DNA from 2 places in the Dysgonomonas sp. GY75 genome. Region 1 is predicted to be linked to the other one. Evidence: riboswitches for the same ligand, from Rfam matches in the RefSeq annotation. Region 1 holds a riboswitch; the other holds the start of a gene.
The links. Region 1 has a riboswitch for cobalamin ahead of IR083_RS19610 (cysteine-rich CWC family protein). Riboswitches for the same ligand answer to the same signal wherever they lie in the genome.
Positions count from the first base shown of each region.

Region 2: linked by a shared signal. The riboswitch ahead of IR083_RS04635 (precorrin-2 C(20)-methyltransferase) and the one ahead of IR083_RS19610 (cysteine-rich CWC family protein) in region 1 are both predicted to bind cobalamin.

Region 1 is NZ_JADCLQ010000052.1:43,264-50,879, reverse strand. It holds gene IR083_RS19625 (3-phosphoshikimate 1-carboxyvinyltransferase) at 1-989, opposite strand, end outside; gene ppc (phosphoenolpyruvate carboxylase) at 1,129-3,768, opposite strand; gene IR083_RS19615 (hypothetical protein) at 4,017-5,747, opposite strand; gene IR083_RS19610 (cysteine-rich CWC family protein) at 6,007-6,228, opposite strand; cobalamin riboswitch at 6,411-6,656, opposite strand; gene IR083_RS19605 (RNA-binding S4 domain-containing protein) at 6,759-7,184, opposite strand; gene pth (aminoacyl-tRNA hydrolase) at 7,188-7,616, opposite strand, start outside.
Region 2 is NZ_JADCLQ010000009.1:65,411-73,026, reverse strand. It holds gene cbiD (cobalt-precorrin-5B (C(1))-methyltransferase CbiD) at 1-569, opposite strand, end outside; gene IR083_RS04650 (ABC transporter ATP-binding protein) at 566-1,564, opposite strand; gene IR083_RS04645 (iron ABC transporter permease) at 1,569-2,603, opposite strand; gene IR083_RS04640 (ABC transporter substrate-binding protein) at 2,603-3,733, opposite strand; gene IR083_RS04635 (precorrin-2 C(20)-methyltransferase) at 3,740-4,444, opposite strand; cobalamin riboswitch at 4,559-4,868, opposite strand; gene IR083_RS04630 (MaoC family dehydratase) at 5,731-6,198, shown strand; gene IR083_RS04625 (helix-turn-helix transcriptional regulator) at 6,300-7,013, opposite strand; gene IR083_RS04620 (hypothetical protein) at 7,381-7,616, shown strand, end outside.

The sequences.
Region 1 (7,616 bases):
CCTAGTTTCTTCATTTCATTCTTCAAAGCCTCTATCCGGTCGGTCTCCTTTATCTTGAGCGTTTGCAAGCCTGTGAACATAAATGGAATACCCATCATACAGCATGTAACGGCAAAAGTCTGAGCCAGATCCGGCTCATTCACAAAATTATGGAACATCTTTTTCGTCACCTTGCCGGTCTTGGTCAGTATCACACCATCTTTGGTATATTCGGTTGCTACACCCAGATCAAGAAACAACTCGGCAACTTTAGAGTCTCCTTGCATACTGTTTTTAAACAGACCCTTCAACTCTATACGGGCATCATCGGCAAGAGCAGCTATTTCGTACCAATACGAAGCTGCAGACCAGTCCGATTCTACAGTATAGTGTGTTGCCCGATATTCTTCTGGATATATCTTGATTGTACGGCCGTCCCAATGGGTCTTCACCCCGAACTGGGCCATCATACCTAATGTCAGCTTAATATATGGTACAGATATAATATTCCCTTCCAGATGTATTATCAACCCCTTACTCATCGAAGGTGCTATCATCAGCAAAGCCGATATAAATTGGGAGCTAACATCCCCTGACAAATAGATTTCACCACCATCCAGTGCTGTACCCTTAATCTTCAGCGGCGGATACCCCACATTCCCTATATATTGGATGCGGGCACCTAAAGAAACTAAGGCGTCTACCAAAAGATGGATCGGGCGTTCTTTCATGCGTTCTGTTCCCGTTATAATCCATTCACCGGGAGTAATAGCAAGGAAGGCTGTCAGAAAGCGCATGGAGGTTCCGGCCGCTTTCACGTCTATCAGGTTACTACCTGAGGTGAAAGCTTCGACCATCACATTGGTATCATCACAATCAGAAAGATTAGCTATTTCTGAGGCGCTAAGGCTCAACGCATTTAATATAAGAGCCCTGTTACTGATGCTTTTTGAAGCAGGAAGTGGTATTATCGAATTTAAGGCATTTGGTGCCGTGATTTTATATTGCATATCGTGATTTAATCTTCATACGAATTTAAACAAAAACTCATAAAAATCAAAGTCTTAAACATAGATTAAGAATTTACTACGAATAACAACATTTTTGACTTTTATGAGTATTCAGATTATTTATTATCACTGGTTATTATCATCCTGTATTACGCATACCGGCAGCAATACCCGAGATTGTAATCATCAGAGCCAATTCCAGTTCCGACGAATGCTCCTCGTCTTTTCTCGTCCGGTGCAACAATTCCACCTGAAGAAGATTCAGCGGATTTGTATAAATATTACGCATTGCGATATTCTCTGCAACATCGGGCAGGCTTTCCATCAGATGGTCATCCTGCGATATCCTCAATATTGTATTCATATCGCTTTCGAGCTGGCTCCTCAGTTTTTTCCCCAGTATCTGCAACTTATCTTCCACAAGCCTTTCATCATAATACTGCGACATACGCAAGTCGGCTTTGGCAAATACCATTTCGAGCATACTGATACGGGTTCCGAAGAACGGCCAGTCTTTATACATAGCTTTCAGTGTATCCATTTTACCATTGTCTATCACCTGCTGTAAGGCTTCCCCTGCACCCAGCCACGCCGGAAGCATCAGGCGGTTTTGAGTCCAACCGAATATCCATGGTATTGCACGAAGGCTTTCCACACCTCCATTCGGACGGCGCTTTGCCGGGCGTGAACCCAATGGTAAGCGAGCCAGTTCCGCCTCAGGTGTAGCCTGATAGAAATACGGGATAAAATCAGGCTCTCTGCGAACCAGCCCCTGATAACTATTGCATGAAATATCGGAAAGTTCATCCATTAGGTCCCTCCACTCCTGTTTAGGGGCGGGAGGTGGAAGAAGATTAGCCTCCAGTATAGCATCAGTATATAACGATAGTGTCTTGATTGCCAAATCAGGTAAACCTAGCTTGAATCTGATCATCTCCCCCTGTTCCGTTACACGGAGTCCGTCTTTCAACGAGCCGGGAGGCTGTGAGAAAAGAGCAACCTTAGCAGGGCCTCCGCCACGGCCGACCGTACCGCCACGACCATGAAATAATGTAAGAGCTATTCCAGCATCCTGACAGGTTTTGATCAAAGCTTCCTGCGCACTGTATTGTGCCCATCCGGCAGCAAGTGAACCTGCATCTTTAGCCGAGTCGGAATAACCGATCATGATCATTTGTTTATTCTTGATAATACCTTTATACCAATTGATAGCAAACAATTGTTGCATAATTCCATTGGCATTATTCAAGTCATTCAGGGTTTCAAACAATGGAGTTACAGGTAAAGTAAACGGACAATCCGCTTCTTTGAGCAACAAATACACAGCCAGAATATCTGATGGTGTTCTTGTCATTGAGATGACATAGGTAGGGATAGACCCAACCGGGCTTTCCGCTATCACCCTACAGGTTTCAAGAACTTCTTTAGTTTGAGGACTAGGCTCCCAGTTACGAGGGATGAGCGGACGTTTCGAATTAAGTTCTTTTATAAGGAATGCCTGTTTGTCTTCCTCCGACCAAGTCTCGTAGTCTCCCAATCCAAGGTAGCGTGTTATTTCAGACAAGGCTTCTGTATGTATGGTACTCTCCTGACGAATATCAAGTTGAGTCAATGTTAAGCCAAAACAACGTACACGACGCATAGTATCGAGCAGTTTATCGTCGGCTATTATTTCCATTTTACAGGCTACGAGTGATTTATAGCACTCATAAAGCGGTTCCCATAATTGTTCGTTATGAATAAGTATATCCTCTGTGCGTTCAGGATTTTTACCTTCGATACGGGCATCCAGATAAGCAACAGTATTTTTTAGTCTGGTACGCAACCGTTTCATTAATTCACGGTATGGCTCCTGAATTTCATAATCTTTGATATAATCTCTGAATTCAGTAGTGCATGTAGCCATTGAAAGTTCTTTTACCAGAACTTCAACATCTTCAAGAAACAGTTTTGCTGCTCTTTTGCGGCTATCCAACAATACTTCGTGAGTTATTTTTGCCGTTACATTCGGATTACCATCACGGTCGCCTCCCATCCACGATGAGAAGTGTATCGGACGGGCATCAACCGGTAGCCGGTAAGGTATCGTATTCCTTATCTGTTCGTCGAGTTCACGGATATATGCAGGAACAGCTTTCCACAGGCTGTTTTCCACTACTTCATATCCCCATTTGGCCTCTTCGTTGGGAGTCGGACGTTTTTGACGAATTTCGTCTGTATACCAATATTGGGCGATAAGTTGCTTCAGCCTTCGCAAAATCTGTACCTTTTGGTAATTAGCCAAATCATCGTGGTCCAGCAATGCAAGACAATGATCTACCTGATTCAGGTTATTGATAAGCGAACGCCTGTTTATCTCTGTCGGATGCGCAGTCAATACCAGATCAATGGAGATATTCTCTATTGCTTTTATTATCACTTCATCACTAAGATTCGCATCTTTCAGTTTTTTATATATATCTGGAAAATTAACCGGATTTTCGGCTCCCTGAGCATGAGGCGATACACTATTATACTGCTCAGCCGTATTCGTTAAATTCAGGAACTGATTAAACGAACGTGCCACGGGAAGAAACTCTTCATCTTTCAGATTCTGTAGTGTCTTCACCAGCGATTTATGTGCTTCAATATCTCCCGAATGCGAGGCTTTGGAAAGTCTGCGAATTGTTTCTATCAGATCTACCATATCCTTTCCCTTAGCTTCGCCGATTGTCTTACCCAGCATATCACCAAGCAGTTTGATATTGTTATGCATCAAAGATTGCTGCAAATTACTCATAGTCTACTATTTATTATTTAAATGAAGTATTTAATGTTCTGGATTAAAGATATAACAATGATTCGTTGCCATATACTTAAAACAGTAAGTAAAAAGGTCTGCGACCTTTAGTATCCATTTAGTGTTTATCTATAAACATCAGAATATCTCTAATGTTTTACATACAGTCTAATTTTTGGGCGAAATGTAGTATTAAAGAATATTAAAGATACCCCCTTCCCTCTTGGAGGGAAAGGGATAAGAATATCTTATTCATTAATCAGTGTGAACAATTCCTCTGCAGCTTCACGAGGTCCGTCTTTACTATGACCTTCTATGGCTAGTGAAGTATAAATCTCACCTATTTTAACTCCGTTTTTATCCATATCGGTAAAGTATTCTTTGATTAGCTTACCGGCAAGTTTCTGCTCCTGAACAGGTCCGAATGGATTGGCAAAATAAGATGTCACCAAACCTTTTTCGGTTGTAGTACCTTTTGCTTTACGGGCTCCGGCTTCGAATACTTTGATCGCTTCATCCAGGTCGGTAAAGAATTGAATCTTCGTATCCGACTCTGTGTAATTATTCGCATAAAGGAAATAATCTACTTTATATCCTTTCATAATAACATCGTATGTGGCTGCCGGTATAGTGATTCGGGCGTTAACCTTATCAGGATTGGTATAAATTCCTCTTTCTAATTGCTCAAAAGCGTACATAGGATCGAGGTCATCGATACGGACAAATGCCCCGATCTCTGTCCCATAACCTTTTATAGTGCCGTCTGCTTCTTTTTTCAAATATCCCATATCATCAAATATGATACGCATATGACGGATATATTTCTCGTTCAGTGTACGGAAGGCCTCGAGGCTTTCTGATTTTCCGGCACCGCTATCTCCCATGATAATGATATTCGACTCTTTTCCGTTTTTCAGTGCGATATTTACCATCGCACCATGTATCGGCAAACGATTCTTTTCCATTTGCTTCACATTGTGAAGTGTAAGTAACATCTTCTTCATGTATCCGAAGTAGTCTATATCGTCACAATGGTTCGCATAACCGATAAGGATATCGTTCTTTTTATCTTTGTAGTAGAATGTACGTTTTTCTTCATGTCCGTCAGGGTAGCCGAAAACATAGATAATATCCGGTTTTTTACCGATATATTCGCTCTCTTTTGCCAGTTCGAAGAGGTTTGCCAGCGCAAATCCATGAACCATGAAATCTTTATGGAAATAGACAAATGTGAGCATATTCCCAACTTTGGCAGGGAACAGGAACCAGTCGTCTTCGTTAAGAACTATATTCTCAATCGGGTTTATGTTATGTTCATGGAAAATACCGTCACGTGTATTTCTCTTTGTGTATGAAATAAATGGAGGATTGAACATCACTGCCGTAATGAACGGTATAGGAGCCAATCCATTGTATTCCACCGGGCAGTTCCAGTTGATATCGCTCAGTGTAAGGGCTGCATTCGCACCTGCTGTCAGCTGACGGTATACACGATATTGATAACCGATCACCGTTTCTTCGATACGACGGTATATAGAGAGAATAAGCTCATTGAATAATTCATTTGCCTGCATAAAGCGAACACTCTGCAAACCGCTTCCGATAGAGCTGTTATGAACAATAGTATAACGCTCTAATCTGCGCCAAAAACTATAAAGTAATTCTATCAGTTCAATAAACAAGTCTTTATCATTGAAGAAGATAGCATATTTTCCATGCACATTCTGCACTTCATCAGTATTGCATACTGTAAGCAATTTAAATGCCTCTATCAGCGTTTTTTCAAACTCCTCATCAGTTTTAAATTCTTTGATATAGTATTCGTAAATAATAACTTCTTCTTTCTTCAATTTCTGAATAAAGACTTCTATAACTCTATGGAATCCATAACTGTTAAGTATTTTCTGTCGCGTGTCGCAAAATTTCAGAGTGAAGTTGAGTATTGCTTTACCTTCGCCTAGAGTGAATTCTTGTAGCATGTCTGATATTGTTTATTATTTATAATTTTTGATTATCCGCACAATTTTCAGTTTATAATCTTCTGTTACATGACTAAAGCGAACAGAAGATCACAAACTGATTACTCCAACCTGAACATAATCAGGTTTGAGATGCTTTCTAGCTTCAAATTTAAGGAAACTTACCTATACAATTAAACGAATTAATGACTAAATTTATAATAAATTGTAAAATTAAAACAAGTTTTTGCTATTTTACTGTAATATAGTTCTTTATAAATCATTCATTTTTGTTCTTAGTCAAAAATTTAGGATTTACATCGAATGCATAGAAGGAACTGTTGGTTTCTTGTAAACATTTAGGACACAAGCAGTCGCGGTAATTATCTTTTATATAATCACGGACTCCTATAACAAGACTTACTTTACGGCAACTACATAGCTCTATCCTGTCCTCCCTGCAACTAAATGATGCCGAACACCTTTTACATATCTTTTTCATTGTTTTTGTTTTTAAAATTTGTAATATAATGATAACCAGAGCAGAAAGTGCCTGCAATATAAACTTATGTCACCACACAGATAGAATGGACATAAGATTGATATTAAACACAATCATTTCTTGAAATACAAATACTTAAATAGTGAGATAAATCTCTTGTTTTCCTATCTTTTTCCGCGAAAGATGAAAATATATGCTTTGGCAGGTCTTCTGACTCACTCCATCTTTAAACATCCTTCCCATTCAATAATGAATAGTGGTATGGGTTTTGTTTAAAAACTTTTTCAGCAATACTGTTAACTGATTACTGTTAACTGCTCACTGAAAAGAGCTTACAGCAGCGCGACTGTTCAGGATTTACACCTGATTCCCTTTTCATTACTATCCGGCAAATGCGGACTTGTAACACCAATACAAAAACAAAGATATAGAATAAAATAGAATTGCAATGTGTTTTGAAAGAAAGTTATCAAAAAAAACACGTTATCATATTCATGACAACATGTTTCCATATATTCAATTAGTGATCTCTATTCTTCTTCCAGATCCCAATCATCGAAGAAAGAATAATCGTCTGTAAACTGCTCCAACTCGCGGCGATCTTTTTTTGTAGGACGCCCCGTTCCACGGGCTCGATCTACAAATCCGGTCATCTTGGACATCTCCAAAATTTCAAGTTGTGAAGGATGAGTTACATCACGCATAAATTCAGGCACGAGCTTTGCACCCATCCTGTTTTCAGAAAGAGCCAATACTTCGAATGAATATGTCACAGGCGGACGACGAACCTCTATTACATCTCCGGCCTTTATCATCCGCGATGGCTTTACAGTTACGCCTTTGATCGTTATACGCCCTTTTTTGCAGGCCTCTATGGCAATAGAGCGCGTTTTGAACAGACGCACAGCCCAGAGCCATTTATCGATTCGCACTTCGTTCTTTACTTCTTTAGCCATATCTTACTTATTGTTATACTGATTCATTGTGTTTTGTATCCCTGCCAGACAAAAACTCTTTATTATTTCTCCGCAAGTTTCCATTTTAGCCGGAAGCTCTTTCTCCTCTTCATCCGAAAAGTCCTCCAAAACATAATCAACTTGTCCTCCCCTTGGGAAATCGTTCCCGATACCAAAACGTAAGCGTGCATATTCCTGTGTGCTCAAAATCGACTGTATATGCTTCAAACCATTATGTCCGGCATCACTGCCTTTTCCTTTGAGACGCAAAGAACCGAACGGCAAAGCCAGATCATCTACTATGACCAATACGTTTTCAATAGGAACTTTCTCCTGATTCATCCAATAGCGCACGGCATTACCACTGAGGTTCATGTATGTCGATGGTTTTAGCAGGATAAGTGTGCGTCCTTTCACTTTCATCTCCGCCAC
Region 2 (7,616 bases), on a different contig from region 1:
TGTGGCTTTATTCTTTCGAATAAGGGAATTTCATCCTCTCCCTGCCTGTAATATAATATTCTGTCGCATGGAAAATTGTTTGCCTGAGCAATAGCGCGAGATTCTTCCCTGTCCAGAATCCTGAACCAGCAATTGTGCCGTTCCCAGTACGGTTTAAGTTTTGCAATCGTATTTACTCCTGTCAGCGCAAGCAGGTTATCTATCTTATTACTTTCGAGATAATGGATTGCATTGTTGTAAGAATCGAACCAGAGCAAATCGTCAGTATGCTCCGGATAACTGCGTTCATACCTGACTACGGGTATTTCCAACTTTGCGGATGCAGAAGCTATATTCCCGTGCAGGTTCCCGGCAAAGGGATGCGCCGCGTCTATAATAAGCTTAATGTTATTCTCCTTACAGCATGTAATCATAGACTCTTCATCGAGGGCTCCGGAGAGAAGAATAGCATACACACTCTCCACTTTCTGCAAATCGCCTTTCGTGGAATAATAATATGGTTTGGCAGCCCCGTCGCACACCGATAGGGTTTTGCGTCCTTCTGTTGTTCCGCCGAATATAAGTATCATAGCCTATGTATATTGTCCAGTAGTTCTTCAATGCTGGAAATTAATAAGTCCGGTTGCTCCGGCATACAGATTTTTATCCCGTTATCTGTAATATTAATGTAAGAATCGGTGTTAAACTGCCGCGAAGCCAGTATTCCATTCCGTTGCAGCGCTTTTCTTACCATTGTATATTTCTGTCCGTGCCCAAGTAGTTTTATCTGTCTGTCCGATTCATTTTCTATTCTAAACAGTCCGGTGTTCTGATCGAAAATAATCCCTTTCCGTGCAAAGAAACTGCTCAGGCTGCCATCCAGGGACAGATCTTCGGGTGTCCCTGTCTTTATTCCGCTCTGCTTGTCCATCAGCCATATTTTATCAGCTATCTGGAGCGCCAGTTCCAAATCGTGAGTGGAAAGGAAAATAGTCTTATTCGTCTTGCGGGATAGTTGGTGCAGCAATTGCATGATCTCTACTTTGCTCGGGAAATCGAGAAAAGCAGTAGGCTCATCCAGAAGGATTATCGGTGTTTCCTGCGCCAGCGCTTTCGCGATCATCACTTTCTGCCGTTCCCCGTCACTCAGTGTATGAACCATCCTGTGCGACAGATTTTCTATTTTCACCATCGCGATGGCCTTATCTACGATCTCTTTATCTTCTTTATTCAGTTTTCCCCAGAATCCTGTATATGGGCTGCGTCCCAAGCCGATAAGTTCGCGGGCGCTCATGTTTTTTATATCAAACTTTTCGGTCAGGACTACACTGGCGAGGGTAGCAAATTCCTTTTCGCTATATTCTTTTATCTCTTTTCCACGTATATAGATACTGCCTGACAATTTGGGCTGGAAAGCCGAAAGTGTCCGCAGCAAAGTAGACTTGCCTATCCCGTTGGCTCCGAGCAAGCAGGTAAGCTCCCCGCTGAAAATGGATGATGTTATATTTTCGGCGACAGTAATGCTATTCTTTTTTGAAGAATATCCTATCGAAAGATGCTGTATATCGATTGTCTTTTGTTTCATTTTCCTATTCCGTTATCTCATTTTTACGTTTTCCGAATAATACCGATATAACTATCGGCGCACCTATGAGTGCCGTCACCGAGTTGATGGGTAATGCCCCTTCAAAACCCGGCATGCGTGCTATCAGGTTGCACAGCAGGGCAAGGGATGCCCCGGTGAGTGTGACGGCAGGCATCAGTATCCGGTGGTCGGATGAGACAAATATTGTACGGCACAGATGAGGTACGGCCAGTCCCAGAAAGACGATAGGTCCGCAATAAGCCGTGATGATAGCCGTGATAACACACGAACAGCAAATCACGTACAGGCGGGCACGTTTTATATTCAGCCCTAAATTACGGGCATAACCATCCCCGAGCAGCATAAGGTTCAGGGTTTTGATAAGCAGGAATGAAAGCGGGATAAGTACGGCCATTATAAAGACGAAAGTATAGACCTGATTACCCGATACTTTCGCGAAACTGCCCAGTCCCCATATTACATATGCCCTGACATCTTCATCGTTGCTGAAAAATTTAAGGACGCCGATAATGGCGGTCGCTATATAGCCTATCATGACTCCGATGATAAGGAGTATGACATTTCCCCTTACCCGTTGCGAAATGGCTATTATGATTGCCATCACAGTCATTGCCCCGGCAATAGCCGCCACAGATACAGCCACTTCCCCGAAAAAGCCTAAAGTACTCAACGCCGTTCCGGCAATGCTCCCCGACAGAAGGATAATGAAAGCTACACCAAGGCTTGCTCCAGAACTGATACCCAGTTCGGAAGGACCGGCCAGGGGATTACGGAATACGGTTTGCATCTGCAACCCGCTTATAGATAAGCCTGCTCCCGCAACCAAAGCCGTCAGTGTCTGTGGAAAACGGGATTTCCAGATTATATTCTGCCATATCAGCGGTTCATCTCCTGTTCCGGATAATATATTCCAGATAGAACCTACAGGTATGGAGATGGTTCCCAATACAAGATTAAGTATGAAAAACAGCAGGATAGATGCAAAAATAAGTGCGAGTAAAAGTATATGACGTTTCATTATTTCAATAGTTCATAATATACAGGTGTGTGTTCGGGTAACAACTCGGGGTGGAATATCTTTATCAGGTCGGCCAGTACGACTTCCGGCTCTACAGGCGTATTTTCATAGAAGGGCTTTTCCCTGAGATTGCAATAGATAAGCTTTTTATCTTTGTATGCTTTGAAGTCGGCGTAACGTGCGTCGCTTTGTTTCAGCGCTTCATAGCTGAACGTTCCGTTGTGGCTGTTTACCATACGCCAGTATTCGGCATTCGCGCCCTGAGAATATACAGTTTCGAAATCCACATAAAATCCGCCCGATTCGTCATCGTTTTTCATAAAATAGGATGCTCCCGCATCGCGGAAGAGTTGCGCCAGATAACTGTTCCCTCCTACGACATACCAATTGCCCGAATGCAGTTCCCCGCTAAGTACTACCGGCTTATGGGCCACCGGTCCGGTCAGTGATTTCAACTGATTATATTTTTCTTCTATTTCATCGAATTGTTTACCGGCCTGCTCTTCCATTCCCAATAAAAGCCCTGTAAATTTTATCCATTCGGCCTGCCCCAGAGGGGACGATTCTTTATATCCTAAAAAGCTGATCAGAGGAATATCCAGATTGCGGATAGCATCATAACCACCGCGCTTGAAGGGCGAAACAAGGATAATATCGGGATCAAGAGCCATAACCACTTCGTTGTCAAACTCGCCTTCGATACCGATTTTTCTTGTTTTCCCGGTTTTCAATTGTTCGTTTAGCTGAGGATTGAACAGGAAACGGGTGCTGGTTATCCCTGCTATTTTGTCTACAGCATCTAATTTGATAAAATTGGAAATTTGCAGGGTGGTCATACATACCACACTTCTTACGGGGACTTCTATAATCTGGTACCCGGCAGGTATTCCCGTTTTATCTTCTCCTCGTTTCAACAATGCATATTGATATTTGGTGTCGCTTTCGCCGGAAGGATCGTGTATATCTACCAGTTTGTAATTTCCATGTTCGGATACGGTAAAGCCTTTTGCATATTTGATATTTAATGTATCGTGCGAGCCTGAAATATTGTTGCTATCTTTTTTATTCGAGTTGCATGCTATGAAGCAGCCAAAAGCAAGCAGGATTATTGAACGGGCAAGAAATTTCATATTTGTTTATTTGCGGATTATTATTAGTGAAAAGTAAGGGAATTTCCGGCTTACAATGACTTGCTTGTCTTGTGTATAGAATTCTTTCTCAGCTATTCCCACATTTTCAAAATAGTGGAAAGTGGCGTCCTGAATATTTTCTAATGCTTCCATTATAACCTCTTCACATTGCGAAGCTTTCATCAGTACAATGGCTTTACCTTTCTCCAGTTTTTCTTTCAGGTTGTTTAATGTTATGATACCCGGAATAACTTCGAGTTCTTCCTCTTGTTTCACAATGTGAATGTTGGCCAGAGTGCCACAGGCTATAAACGCAGGCACGCCCGCGATGCGGCTGACAGGTATATTCTCCTGTGTAAGATATTCGCTTATGTAATAGATGGTAGAGTAGAATCCGGCATCGCCTTCGGCTGTAACAGCTATTTTATGTCCGGATTTATACCTGTCCGATATTTCTTTCGCCACAGCCTTGTAGCTCTCAATGGCCAGAGAACGGTCTTTGTTCATAGGCACATTGAATGTGTTCAGTTTTGATTCATCGAAGCCCAATTGCAATAGGACATCTTTTGCCCGTGAGGAGCTTTTTCCTTGGGGAAGGGCGGTTGACGGACAAAATATCAAATCTGCTTCTTGCAGTGTTTTCAAACCTTTCAAGGTTATCAGTTCCGGGTCTCCGGGACCGAGAGATACGAATGTAACGGAATCAAACATCTATACAATCCATTTTATTGGAGTTAAAAATCAGATGCCTTTAGTATAGGACTATAATAGACGAACAGGTACGTGTGTTGTCTGTAAATAGTATTTAAGCCTAAACCGCGAGCTTTCAACTAATAATGTTCCGGCAGGTTTTCTGACTTACTCCATCTTTGAACGGCCTTCCCAATCTTCAGTTAACAGTGAGCAGTTAACAGTTAACAAAAATTATTAACTGATAGCTGATGACTGATGACTGTCAATCAGTGGTTTGAGTATTGTCCAAAAACTTTTTTCAGAAACATTGTTAACTGATGACTGTTAACTGTTCTCTGAATAGAGCTTACAGCAGCGGGTCTGTTCAGGATTTGCACCTGATTCCCTTTTAATCACTCATCCGGCAATGCGGATTTGTAACACCAAAACTTAGTGCAAAGATATGGAATTAAATTTATAAAGATTTATATAATGTATATGAAATAACTTTATCTATGTGTATAGCCGATAGCCTTTAGCTGTTAGCTTATAGCTCTTTGAATTGAAAATCGGCGGAGCCAAATTTTGATTAGGAGATTAGCAGATTTGTAAATTAGCATATTAGCAAATGAGTGATAAGTGTTACATGTGTTACATGTGTTACCTTTTAACAAGTAATGAGTTTTAAGTAATAAGTTGAAAGTTATATGAGACACGAGATACAGGTTGCTAACTGATGACTGTTCACTGACGAGATGCTTTGTTCTGCTCCGTATGACAAGCTAATTATTAATTTTTCATTCTTAATTATTAATTGTTTTCTGTGTCACCTTTGTTACTTTTTTATTCAGTGTTCTTCTGTCCATGCCTAGTGATATTCAGTGTAACAAAAAAGGGTTGTGAAGAAAACGGACAAATAAAAAAGAAGAAAATAGTGTCAGGTTTGTCAGGTTTTAACTCCCTGGCTTCCTTACGGGGCTGGTTGTAAAGCCTTATATAAATGACTCATTGAAACAGACTTTAGCCGATAAGTATTTGGTCAAAGCCTGCTAAAATAATCAACTCTTTCCTCAACTTAAAAGTGGAGGAAGCTTAAGACTGAAACCTGAAGATAAGAAATATACCAAAAAGCTGACAGGTGAGAAAATGAGAAAAACTGTCAGGTTTGTCAGGTTTTAGATTTGATAATGTTGTCTGAAGCCGATTTTAATAAGATAGCATGTCCATCGATTAAAATATAGTTAATTTTATAATCCTTATTGTGTTTATTTGGTAATATCGTTTAATATAGATATTTTTATGCTGTATTTGTTAATTAACTTTTTATGGCTAAACTTATTATTAATTCCTATGCCGATTTTGAGCAGTATGTAGGAAAAGAACTGGGGACTTCTGATTGGCTGAAAATATCTCAAGACCGCATCAACAAATTTGCAGAAGCTACGCTTGATTATCAATGGATTCATGTGGATGAAGAAAGAGCGAAGGTTGAGAGTCCTTTCAAAAGTACAATTGCACATGGTTATCTCATGGTGTCTATCTTGCCCTATCTTTGGGATCAGATAATAGAGGTAAACAATATAAAGATGCTGATAAATTACGGTATCGAAAAGTTGAAATTTAATCAGGCAGTAATTGTCGATAGTGAAGTACGTTTACGGGTTACCCTGGCATCGCTTGTTAACCTGAGAGGTATAGCCAAAGCCGAATTGAAGGTTGTCCTGGAAATAAAAGACTGCCCGAAGAATGCATTGGAAGAAACCGTAATATTTCTATATCACTTCAATAGTTAAGAGAAATATTGCAGATACTATAAGAGAGGGATACTTTAATGATTTAGAGTATCCCTTTTTATCTGTTAGAGAAGATAGAGTGATAGGCTGTTTATCCGGTATTATATCACCGAATTGTAATTGATGCAGGCCTTTACTATTGCTTTCCATTGTATACGATTTATCGGCACATCTTTTGGGTGATATTTCTGATTGTATCCGGAAAGCCTTATAAAGTCATCACCTATATCAGATTTGTCTAAATTTTTAATGGTGAGAAATTCTTCTCCATCGATGGTGAGATATATGATATACATTTCACCCCAATAAATGTCGTTGGTGTGATTTGCTGTTTTATAACATACAATATCTCCCGGTTTTATCAAGGGATACATGCTGTCTGTCTTCACAAATCCGGCCCCATCACATGAACTTAAATTTGGTATAGATAGATATCCATGGCACTTGTGTGATCCTTTATAGGAGAATATCGGTATAAACTCCAGAGGAGATTCTGCTTTGAGCAGATTTTTGTCAGAAACAGTTGCCGGGTCTATATTCATTACAGCGGCGTACTGTTCCCGTACCGACTGTAAGTTGTCGTATGACCAGAATAGCGATGATTTTATCATTTCACCTTCACCCGAAATAAGCCATTCCAGATTTATTTCAGGGTATGCTGTATATATTTTAGCTATTGTCTCGCCTGTTATACCGCTTTTCTTGTCCAGAGTACCGTTAGAGACTCCAGTCTGATTATAAAATTTATTTTTACTAATCCCCTGTTTGTCTATGAACTGTATAATCCTGTCCTTTTGAGTTAAGTTTTTGTTCATTGTGTGTAATCGATAACGAATTATAACTATACCTATTGAGGTATAATTGCAATATAGTTTGTAAGATTTCTAACAAAAATAACTTTAATTCTTGAAATACCAAAAAAGTTAATTTTTCGCCTGTAAAATAAAGATAAAGTAAAAAATGGTTAATGTAGAATTATTTCATATTATTTGTTTTTAATTGAGAAATATTTCTTTAATTTTGCGGAAATTTTAATAGGAAATCACAAAATATACAAATGCGCTTCTTGGTTACTATGCAAAACAATAACTTGTATTTTAAAGGGTTATCCCAAGAATAGGAATATTTCTATATGGAAGAGCTACATACATATGATGCAAACGAAAATAATTTTATTCATATATGAAAACTTGCACAAAAACACTCAAATTTACTTTATTAGGGTTTGTTACATTAGCTCTTCACACAATTGATCTTCAAGCACAGGTTACAATAGGATTAGGATCGGCACCAGCTAAAGCAGGATTATTGCAGTTAAAAGAACAGGAGCCGGACGCCGATAATGTAACATGTAAAACGGGAGGTTTTATCTTGCCTCGGGTGGCATTAGTAAATTTGAAAACCTTAGAACCTTTTGT